Regions from separate parts of the Streptomyces sp. NPDC021356 genome, predicted to be linked through region 1. Evidence: riboswitches for the same ligand, from Rfam matches in the RefSeq annotation. Region 1 holds a riboswitch; the other holds the start of a gene.

Evidence for each region. A riboswitch is a leader RNA that binds a small molecule or an ion and turns the genes downstream of it on or off. The one in region 1 is predicted to bind glycine.
Region 2: another riboswitch for glycine. It lies ahead of gcvP (aminomethyl-transferring glycine dehydrogenase); the one in region 1 lies ahead of gcvT (glycine cleavage system aminomethyltransferase GcvT).

What each region holds. Positions count from the first base shown of each region.
Region 1 covers NZ_JBFACU010000025.1:82,796-87,001, reverse strand. The annotation lists gene glyA (serine hydroxymethyltransferase) at 1-819, opposite strand, end outside; gene gcvH (glycine cleavage system protein GcvH) at 837-1,214, opposite strand; gene gcvT (glycine cleavage system aminomethyltransferase GcvT) at 1,324-2,451, opposite strand; glycine riboswitch at 2,611-2,710, opposite strand; gene AB0G56_RS29155 (AAA family ATPase) at 2,881-3,579, shown strand; gene AB0G56_RS29150 (enhanced serine sensitivity protein SseB) at 3,621-4,206, shown strand, end outside.
Region 2 covers NZ_JBFACU010000012.1:8,932-13,137, forward strand. The annotation lists gene AB0G56_RS17795 (DNA polymerase IV) at 129-1,523, shown strand; gene AB0G56_RS17800 (PRC-barrel domain-containing protein) at 1,761-2,138, opposite strand; glycine riboswitch at 2,251-2,345, shown strand; gene gcvP (aminomethyl-transferring glycine dehydrogenase) at 2,522-4,206, shown strand, end outside.

The sequences.
Region 1 (4,206 bases):
GAACGCGACCGCCTTGGCGGCGATCACGTGCTCCAGCGGGCCACCCTGCTGACCGGGGAAGACCGCGGAGTTGATCTTCTTGGCGAGTTCGGCCGTGGACAGGATCACACCGCCGCGCGGGCCGCCCAGCGTCTTGTGGGTCGTGGTGGTGACCACGTGGGCGTGCGGCACCGGGTTGGGGTGCAGGCCCGCCGCGACCAGACCGGCGAAGTGCGCCATGTCGACCATCAGGTACGCGCCGACCTCGTCCGCGATCCGGCGGAACGCGGCGAAGTCGAGCTGCCGCGGGTACGCCGACCAGCCGGCCACGATCAGCTTCGGCTTCTTCTCCTTGGCCAGCCGCTCCACCTCGGCCATGTCGACCTGACCGTCCTCGCCCACGTGGTAGGCGACGACGTCGTAGAGCTTGCCGGAGAAGTTGATCTTCATGCCGTGGGTCAGGTGCCCGCCGTGCGCGAGGTTCAGGCCCATGATCGTGTCGCCCGGCTTGAGCAGGGCGAACATCGCCGCCGCGTTGGCCTGGGCGCCGGAGTGCGGCTGCACGTTGGCGTGCTCGGCGCCGAACAGCGCCTTGACCCGGTCGATCGCGATCTGCTCGACCACGTCGACGTGCTCGCAGCCGCCGTAGTAGCGGCGGCCCGGGTAGCCCTCGGCGTACTTGTTGGTGAGGACCGAGCCCTGCGCCTCCATGACCGCGACCGGGGCGAAGTTCTCCGAGGCGATCATCTCCAGCGTGGACTGCTGGCGGTGCAGCTCGGCGTCGACCGCGGCGGCCACGTCCGGGTCGAGTTCGTGCAGGGGCGTGTTGAGAACAGTCATCTGGGTCCCTTTGCTCCTCAGCCGGCGTTCTGGGCGCTGTACTCGTCGGCGGAGAGCAGGTCGGCCGGCTCCTCCGACAGGCGCACCTTGAACAGCCAGCCGCCCTCGAAGGGCGCGGAGTTCACCAGGGACGGGTCGTCCACCACGTCCTGGTTGATCTCGGTGATCTCACCGCTGACCGGGGAGTACAGGTCGGAGACCGACTTGGTCGACTCCAGCTCGCCGCAGGTCTCGCCCGCGGTCACCGTGGAGCCCACCGCCGGGAGGTCGGCGTAGACGACATCGCCGAGCGCGTTGGCCGCGAACTCGGTGATGCCGACCGTCGCCACGCCGTCCTCGGCGGGCGACAGCCACTCGTGCTCCTTGCTGTAGCGCAGCTGCTGGGGGTTGTTCATGGCCTGAATTCTCCTGTACGCGGGGGAGTGCTGGTGAATGAGGGACTGCGCAGGGCGTGCGTGACCGGGGCGATGTGCCCCACGTCACCCCTGACCGGTGACGACGGCGTCACTTCCGCCGCTTGTAGAAGGGCAGCGCCACGACTTCGAGGGGCTCGTGGTTGCCCCGGATGTCCACGCCGACACCGGCCGTGCCCGGCGCGGCGTGCGCGGCGTCGACGTACGCCATGGCGATCGGCCTGCCCAGGGTCGGGGAGGGGGCGCCGGAGGTGACCTCGCCGACGACCTCGCCGCCGGCGACGACGGAGTAGCCCGCGCGCGGGATGCGGCGGCCCTCGCAGACGAGGCCGACCAGGACGCGCGGGGGTGCCTGCTCGGCGCGCTCGGCGGCGGCGAGCAGCGCCTCACGCCCGACGAAGTCGCCCTCCTTCTCGAACTTGACCACCCGGCCCAGCCCCGCGTCGAACGGGGTCAGTTCCTCGGTCAGCTCGTGCCCGTACAGCGGCATGCCCGCCTCCAGGCGCAGCGTGTCGCGGCAGGACAGGCCGCAGGGGACCAGGCCGGCGCTCTCCCCGGCCTTCGTCAGCGCCTGCCACAGCTCCACGGCGTGCTCGGGCTTCACGAACAGCTCGAAGCCGTCCTCGCCGGTGTAGCCGGTGCGCGCGATCAGCGCGGGCACGCCCGCGACGGTGCCCGGCAGGCCGGCGTAGTACTTCAGGCCGTCCAGGTCGGAGTCGGTCAACGACTTGAGGATGCCGGGGGACTCCGGGCCCTGCACGGCGATCAGGGCGTAGGCGTCGCGGTCGTCGCGGACCTCGGCGTCGAAGCCGGCCGCCCGCCCGGTGAGCGCGTCCAGCACCACCTGCGCGTTGGAGGCGTTCGCGACGACCATGTACTCGGTCTCGGCCAGCCGGTAGACGATCAGGTCGTCCAGGATGCCGCCGTCCTCGCGGCAGATCATGGTGTAGCGGGCCCGGCCGACGCCGACGGAGGCGATGTTGCCGACCAGGGCGTGGTTCAGCAGGGCGGCTGCCTGCGGGCCGGTCACCGTGATCTCACCCATGTGGGACAGGTCGAAGAGACCGGCCTTCGTGCGCACGGCGACGTGCTCGTCGCGCTCGGAGCCGTAGCGCAGCGGCATGTCCCAGCCGGCGAAGTCGGTCATCGTCGCGCCGAGCGAACGGTGCACCGCGTCGAGTGCGGTACGGCGGAGCGGACGGGACGCGGAACTGCTCATCGGTCGGTCTCCCAGGAAGGAACGGGCGAGGACAGGTCGGGTGTCCTCCCCATCTGTCATCGGAACCTGAGAGGTTCGCCATGACCGCCGTCGGACGGACGGGCACGGCTTGCACCTTGGGTGGAGCCACTGCGGCAGCGGCCCGCTTTTCAGATGTGCCTCGCCCGCGCGGTACGGGGCCTGAGAGATTCAAGGGAGGGACTTGCTCCTTCGGCGCCCCGGGCAGACGTACTGCCGGGGACTCTCCCGCGCGGATTCAAGCGGCCGGTATGCAGTTGGCGCGGACATCATCGCACGCCCGGACTCTTCGCGGCAGGCCGGATCTGTAACCGGCCTGTGGCAGAACGCGCACGCAAACGGCAGACCCGCGTATTACCTTCTCTTTACACTCAAGGGGGAGGTGAACCGTCACCACCCCCGGGGAGGACGATGACGGTGAACAGGACAGCGCCGGCGTACGCGACGACCCGGACCCCCGCCCTGCCCGCACGGCCGCCGGCCGCCGGCCGCGCCCACCGCGGCGAGCGCACCGCGCCCGTCGTCCGCGACCTGCGGCAGCGGGCCGGCCGCACCCCGCACGCCCTGCTCTTCGGCCCCCGCGACCTGGTCGTGGTCACCGGCCTGCCCGGCAGCGGCAAGACCACGCTGATGCGCCGCGCGGCCCGTGGCGCACGGATCGACTCCGAGGACACCCGCGACCGCTGGGACGCCCGCCTGGCCGGCCCTCTCCCGTACGCCCTGTACCGCCCCCTGGTCCGCCTCGCCCACTACGCCGCGCTGCGCCGCGCCCTGCGCACCGGCGAGGGCGTCGTGGTCCACGACTGCGGTACCCAGGCCTGGGTCCGCGCCTGGCTCGCCCGCACCGCCCACCGGCGCGGCGGCGCCCTCCACCTGCTCCTGCTGGACGTGGCGCCCGCCGCCGCCCGCTGCGGCCAGCGCGAGCGCGGCCGGGGCGTCTCCCGCTACGCCTTCTGGCGCCACCGCAGGGCCGCAGCCCGCCTGGTCGCCGCCGTGGAGCGCGGTGAGCTGCCCCGGGGGTGCGACGCGGCGGTCCTGCTGGACCGGGAGGCGGCGGCCGGTCTGCGGCGGATCGGGTTCACCGGCCCGCCCGGCGGCGGCACCCGTTAGCCTTTCCGTCACAGCAGTGGTTCCCAGCAGGCGGTAGGCAGATGGACTTCCCGGCGGACTTCTCCGCGGACTTTCCGGGGGACTTCCCGGCACAGGCGCACCCCCACCCGCACGGCGGGTGGCCCGGCAACGAACTGGAGGAAGTGCTCTCCGCCGCCCTCGGCATCCCGACGGCCGGCGGCCGGATCATCGAGGTCCTGGGCCGCAGCTTCCTGTGGGTCCCGCTCCCGAGCGGCGGCGGCCCGCACAGCGGCCCGCTCGACCTGCCCACCCTGGAGATCGAGGGCCAGGCCTACGTACCGGTCTTCAGCTCCGAGGAGCAGCTGCGCCAGGTCGCCGGCCACCACATGGCGTTCACCGTCGCGCCCGCCGTCGAGTTCGCGCGGGGACTGCCCGCCCAGGTCGGCATCGCGCTGAACCCGGACGGCGTGGCCGGTCTCCCGCTGCCCCCGCAGGCCGTGGCCGAACTGTGCCGGGCCGGGCGCACCGAACTGGACGGCCCCGCCGGCGGCGGCCGGGTGCGCCTCTACGAACCCGACTGGCAGGACGACCCGGTGGACTTCCTGTCCGCCGCCGGTACCGAGTTCGCCGCCACCGGCGTGGTCCGCACCGCCCGCCGCTGCCTGG
Region 2 (4,206 bases), on a different contig from region 1:
CGCCGCGTGGGCGGGCCGTCGGCCGACGTCCCCGGCCGTGCTGCTGGCGGTCGGCCGGGCCGGGTCCGCGAAGCCGGGCCGTGCCCCGCGACGGGGCATTGTCAGTGCCGTGGTGCAGCATCGGAGATGTGAGAACCGCGCCCACGATCCTGCATCTCGACATGGATGCCTTCTTCGCCCAGGCGGAGCAGGCATCCAAGCCGAGCCTGCGGGGGAAGGCCGTCGTCGTCGGAGGACTCGGACCGCGCGGCGTGGTCGCCACCGCTTCGTACGAGGCCCGGGTCTTCGGCGTCCACTCCGCGATGCCGATGGCCCAGGCACGCCGGCTGGCGCCGAACGCCGCGTACCTGGTGCCCCGCTTCGGCTTCTACCGGTCCATCAGCGAACAGGTGATGCAGTTGCTGCGGGAGCTGTCCCCGCTCGTGGAGCCGCTCAGCCTGGACGAGGCGTTCGTGGACCTGGAGGCCGGGGGAGCGGCCTGGGACGAGGCCTCCGCCCGCCTGGCCGGTGCCGAGCTGCGGGCCGGCATCCGGGCCGTGACGGGGCTGACCGGCTCGGTGGGGCTGGCCGCCTCCAAGATGCTCGCCAAGATCGCCTCGGAGCGGGCCAAGCCCGACGGGCTGGTGCTCATCGAGCCCGGCACGGAGCGGGACCTCCTCGGCCCGCTCTCGGTGCGCACCCTGCCGGGCGTGGGACCGGCCACGGGGGACCATCTGCGGCGGGCCGGGATCCACACCGTCGACGAACTCGCCGAGGCGGGCGAGGACGAACTCGTCCGGCTCCTGGGCAAGGCGCACGGGCACGCGCTGCACGCCATGGCGCTGGCCCACGACGAGCGGCCCGTCGTCGCCGAGCGGGAGGCCAAGTCGGTGTCGGTCGAGGACACGTACGACATCGATATCCACGACCGGCTGCGGGTGGGGCTGGAGGTCCAGCGGCTCGCCGACCGCTGCGTGCGGCGGCTGCGCGGCTCCGGACTCTCGGGCCGCACCATCGTGCTGAAGGTGCGGCGCTACGACTTCTCCACCCTGACCCGGTCGGAGACGCTGCGCGGGCCCACCGACGATCCCGCGGTGGTCCGGGAGGCGGCGGCCCGGCTGCTGGACTCCGTGGACACCACCGGCGGGGTGCGGCTGCTCGGCGTGGGCGTGTCGGGGCTCGCCGACTACACGCAGGAGGACCTGTTCGCCCAGGCGGCCGGTGCGGGGGCGGTGAGCCCCGCGGAGGAGCGCGTGGACGAACCGGCCCAGGAGCAGGCTGCCGGGCCCGCCGAGCGGCACTGGTCCGCGGGGCACGACGTGCGGCACGCCGAGCACGGGCACGGCTGGGTGCAGGGCAGCGGTGTCGGCAGGGTCACGGTCAGGTTCGAGACACCCGACTCGGAGCCCGGCCGGGTGCGGACCTTCCGTGTCGATGACCCGGCGCTGCAACCGGCGGATCCGTTGCCGCTGGTGCGGCGAAGACCGGCGGATCCGGCCGGCACGCCCACGGTGGTGGGCGGGGAGGCCGGCGGCCGGGGCTGAGCGGTCGCGGGGCTGAAGGGACGGCGGGGCAGCGCGCTCAGAGCCGGAAGGTGCTTGTGGGACAGCCTGGTTCTTGAGGTGACCGTGTTACGCGTGTGAGGACGATGAGTTCTCCTGGCGGGAGGCGTGCGGGTTCGCGGCGGAAGGGTCCCCGGGCGGCGGTCGGTGCGGCGCGGTGCCGGTGTGGGTGAGTCGGCGGGTGGACCGTGCCGCGCCCGGCCGGGGCCGGGGGATCCTTCAGGACTCCTCCGAGCCGGAGCCGGCCAGCTTGCCGAAGTCGCGGTCGGGGAGTGCGGCGGGAGGTGTGAGGTCGAGGCCGTAGTGGTGGTAGAGCTGGATTTCCTGCTCGGGGGAGAGATGGCGGCCGACGCCGAAGTCGGGCGCCTCCTTGATCAGGGAGCGGTCGAAGGGGATGTGGAGGGCGCCCTCGACCAGTTCGCTGGGCTCCAGGGGCACGAAGGCGTCCCGGGAGAACAGTCCGGTCCGTATGGCCGCCCACTCGGGCACGCCGGTGGCGTCGTCGAGGTAGACCTCGTCCACCGTGCCGATCTTGTTGCCGTTGCGGTCGAACGCCTTGCGGCCGATCAGATTGCGCGGATCGATCTCGGTCAGCACGGTCCCTCCACATGTCGCACCTCATCCGTAAGCACTACGAAAGAGCACATTCGGCCGGGCGGCCACTCGAAGGCTCCGGCTCTCGGCCCGCTGGTACCCTGGCAGCGGCTGCTGACCCCGTGCGGGAGAGTCCTCCGGCATCACCGGAGGCGCCGAAGGAGCAAATCCTCCCCGGAATCTCTCAGGCCCACGTACCGCACGGACGAGGTCACTCTGGAAAGCAGAGCGGGTGTCGACGGCTTCCGCTCTCACCGACGGTGAAAGCCGGTCGCCTGCCGGCGACCCGGTGAAGCTCTCAGGTTGAGATGACAGAGGGGGAGGCCGTCGGGACACCCGCGCCGTGGTGTCCCTCGAAGGTCGCGTCAGACCAGGAGGCCTCCGCAATGACCGCCCAGCGCATTCCGCTCTCCGAGCTCGAACAGGGCATCCCCTTCGAGCAGCGCCACATCGGGCCCGACCAGGAGGCGCGGGCCAAGATGCTCGCGCAGGTCGGCTACGGCTCGCTCGACGAACTCACCGCCGCCGCCGTGCCGGACGTCATCAAGAACGCCGACACCCTCGACCTGCCCGGCGCGCGCACCGAGGCGGAGGTGCTGGCCGAGCTGCGTTCCCTCGCCGACCGCAACCAGGTCCTCGGTTCGATGATCGGGCTCGGCTACTACGGGACGTTCACGCCGCCCGTCATCCTGCGCAACGTCATGGAGAACCCCGCCTGGTACACGGCGTACACCCCGTACCAGCCCGAGATCTCGCAGGGCCGGCTCGAAGCGCTGCTGAACTTCCAGACCGTCGTCGCCGACCTCACCGGCCTGCCGACCTCCGGCGCCTCCCTGCTCGACGAGGGCACGGCCGCCGCCGAGGCGCTGGCCCTGTCGCGGCGCATGGGCAAGAACAAGAAGGGCCTGTTCCTCGTCGACGCGGACACGCTGCCGCAGACGATCGCCGTCATCCGGACCCGGGCCGAGCCGACCGGGGTCGAGGTCGTCGTCGCCGACCTCAGCGACGGCATCCCCGCCCACGTCGCCGAGCGCGAGATCAACGGCGTGCTCCTGCAGTACCCGGGCGCCTCCGGTGCCGTACGCGACCTCAAGCCCGTCATCGACCAGGCGCACGAGCTGGGCGCCGTGGTCACCGTCGCCGCCGACCTGCTCGCCCTCACGCTGCTCACCTCTCCCGGCGAGCTGGGCGCGGACATCGCCGTCGGCACCACCCAGCGCTTCGGTGTCCCGATGGGCTTCGGCGGGCCGCACGCCGGCTACATGGCGGTGCGCGAGCAGTTCGCCCGCAGCCTGCCCGGCCGCCTGGTCGGCGTCTCCGTCGACGCCGACGGCAACAAGGCCTACCGCCTGGCCCTGCAGACCCGCGAGCAGCACATCCGACGCGAGAAGGCCACCAGCAACATCTGCACCGCGCAGGTGCTGCTCGCCGTCATGGCCGGCATGTACGCCGTTTACCACGGTCCCGACGGCCTGAAGGACATCGCGCGGCGCACCCACCGCTACGCCGCCGTCCTGGCCGAGGGCCTGAAGGCGGGCGGGGCGCGGATCGTCCACGACTCCTACTTCGACACGCTCACCGTCAAGGCCGAGGGCCGCGCCGCCGGCATCGTGGCCGCCGCCCGCGAGGCCGGGGTGAACCTGCGCCTGGTCGACGCCGACCACGTCTCGATCGCCTGCGACGAGACCACCACGCGGGCCCAGCTGCACGCCGTGTGGTCCGCGTTCGGCACCGCTGGCGACATCGACGCGCTGGACGCCGCCGCCGCTCAGGTGCTGCCCGAGTCCCGGCTGCGCACCGACGCCTACCTCACCCACCCCGTCTTCCACCAGCACCGCTCCGAGACGGCGATGCTGCGGTACCTGCGCAGGCTCTCCGACCGCGACTACGCGCTCGACCGCGGCATGATCCCGCTGGGCTCGTGCACCATGAAGCTCAACGCGACCACGGAGATGGAGCCGGTCACCTGGCCCGAGTTCGGGCAGCTGCACCCCTTCGCGCCCGCCGAGCAGGCGCAGGGCTACCTCACCCTCATCCGCGAGCTGGAGGACCGGCTCGCCGAGGTCACCGG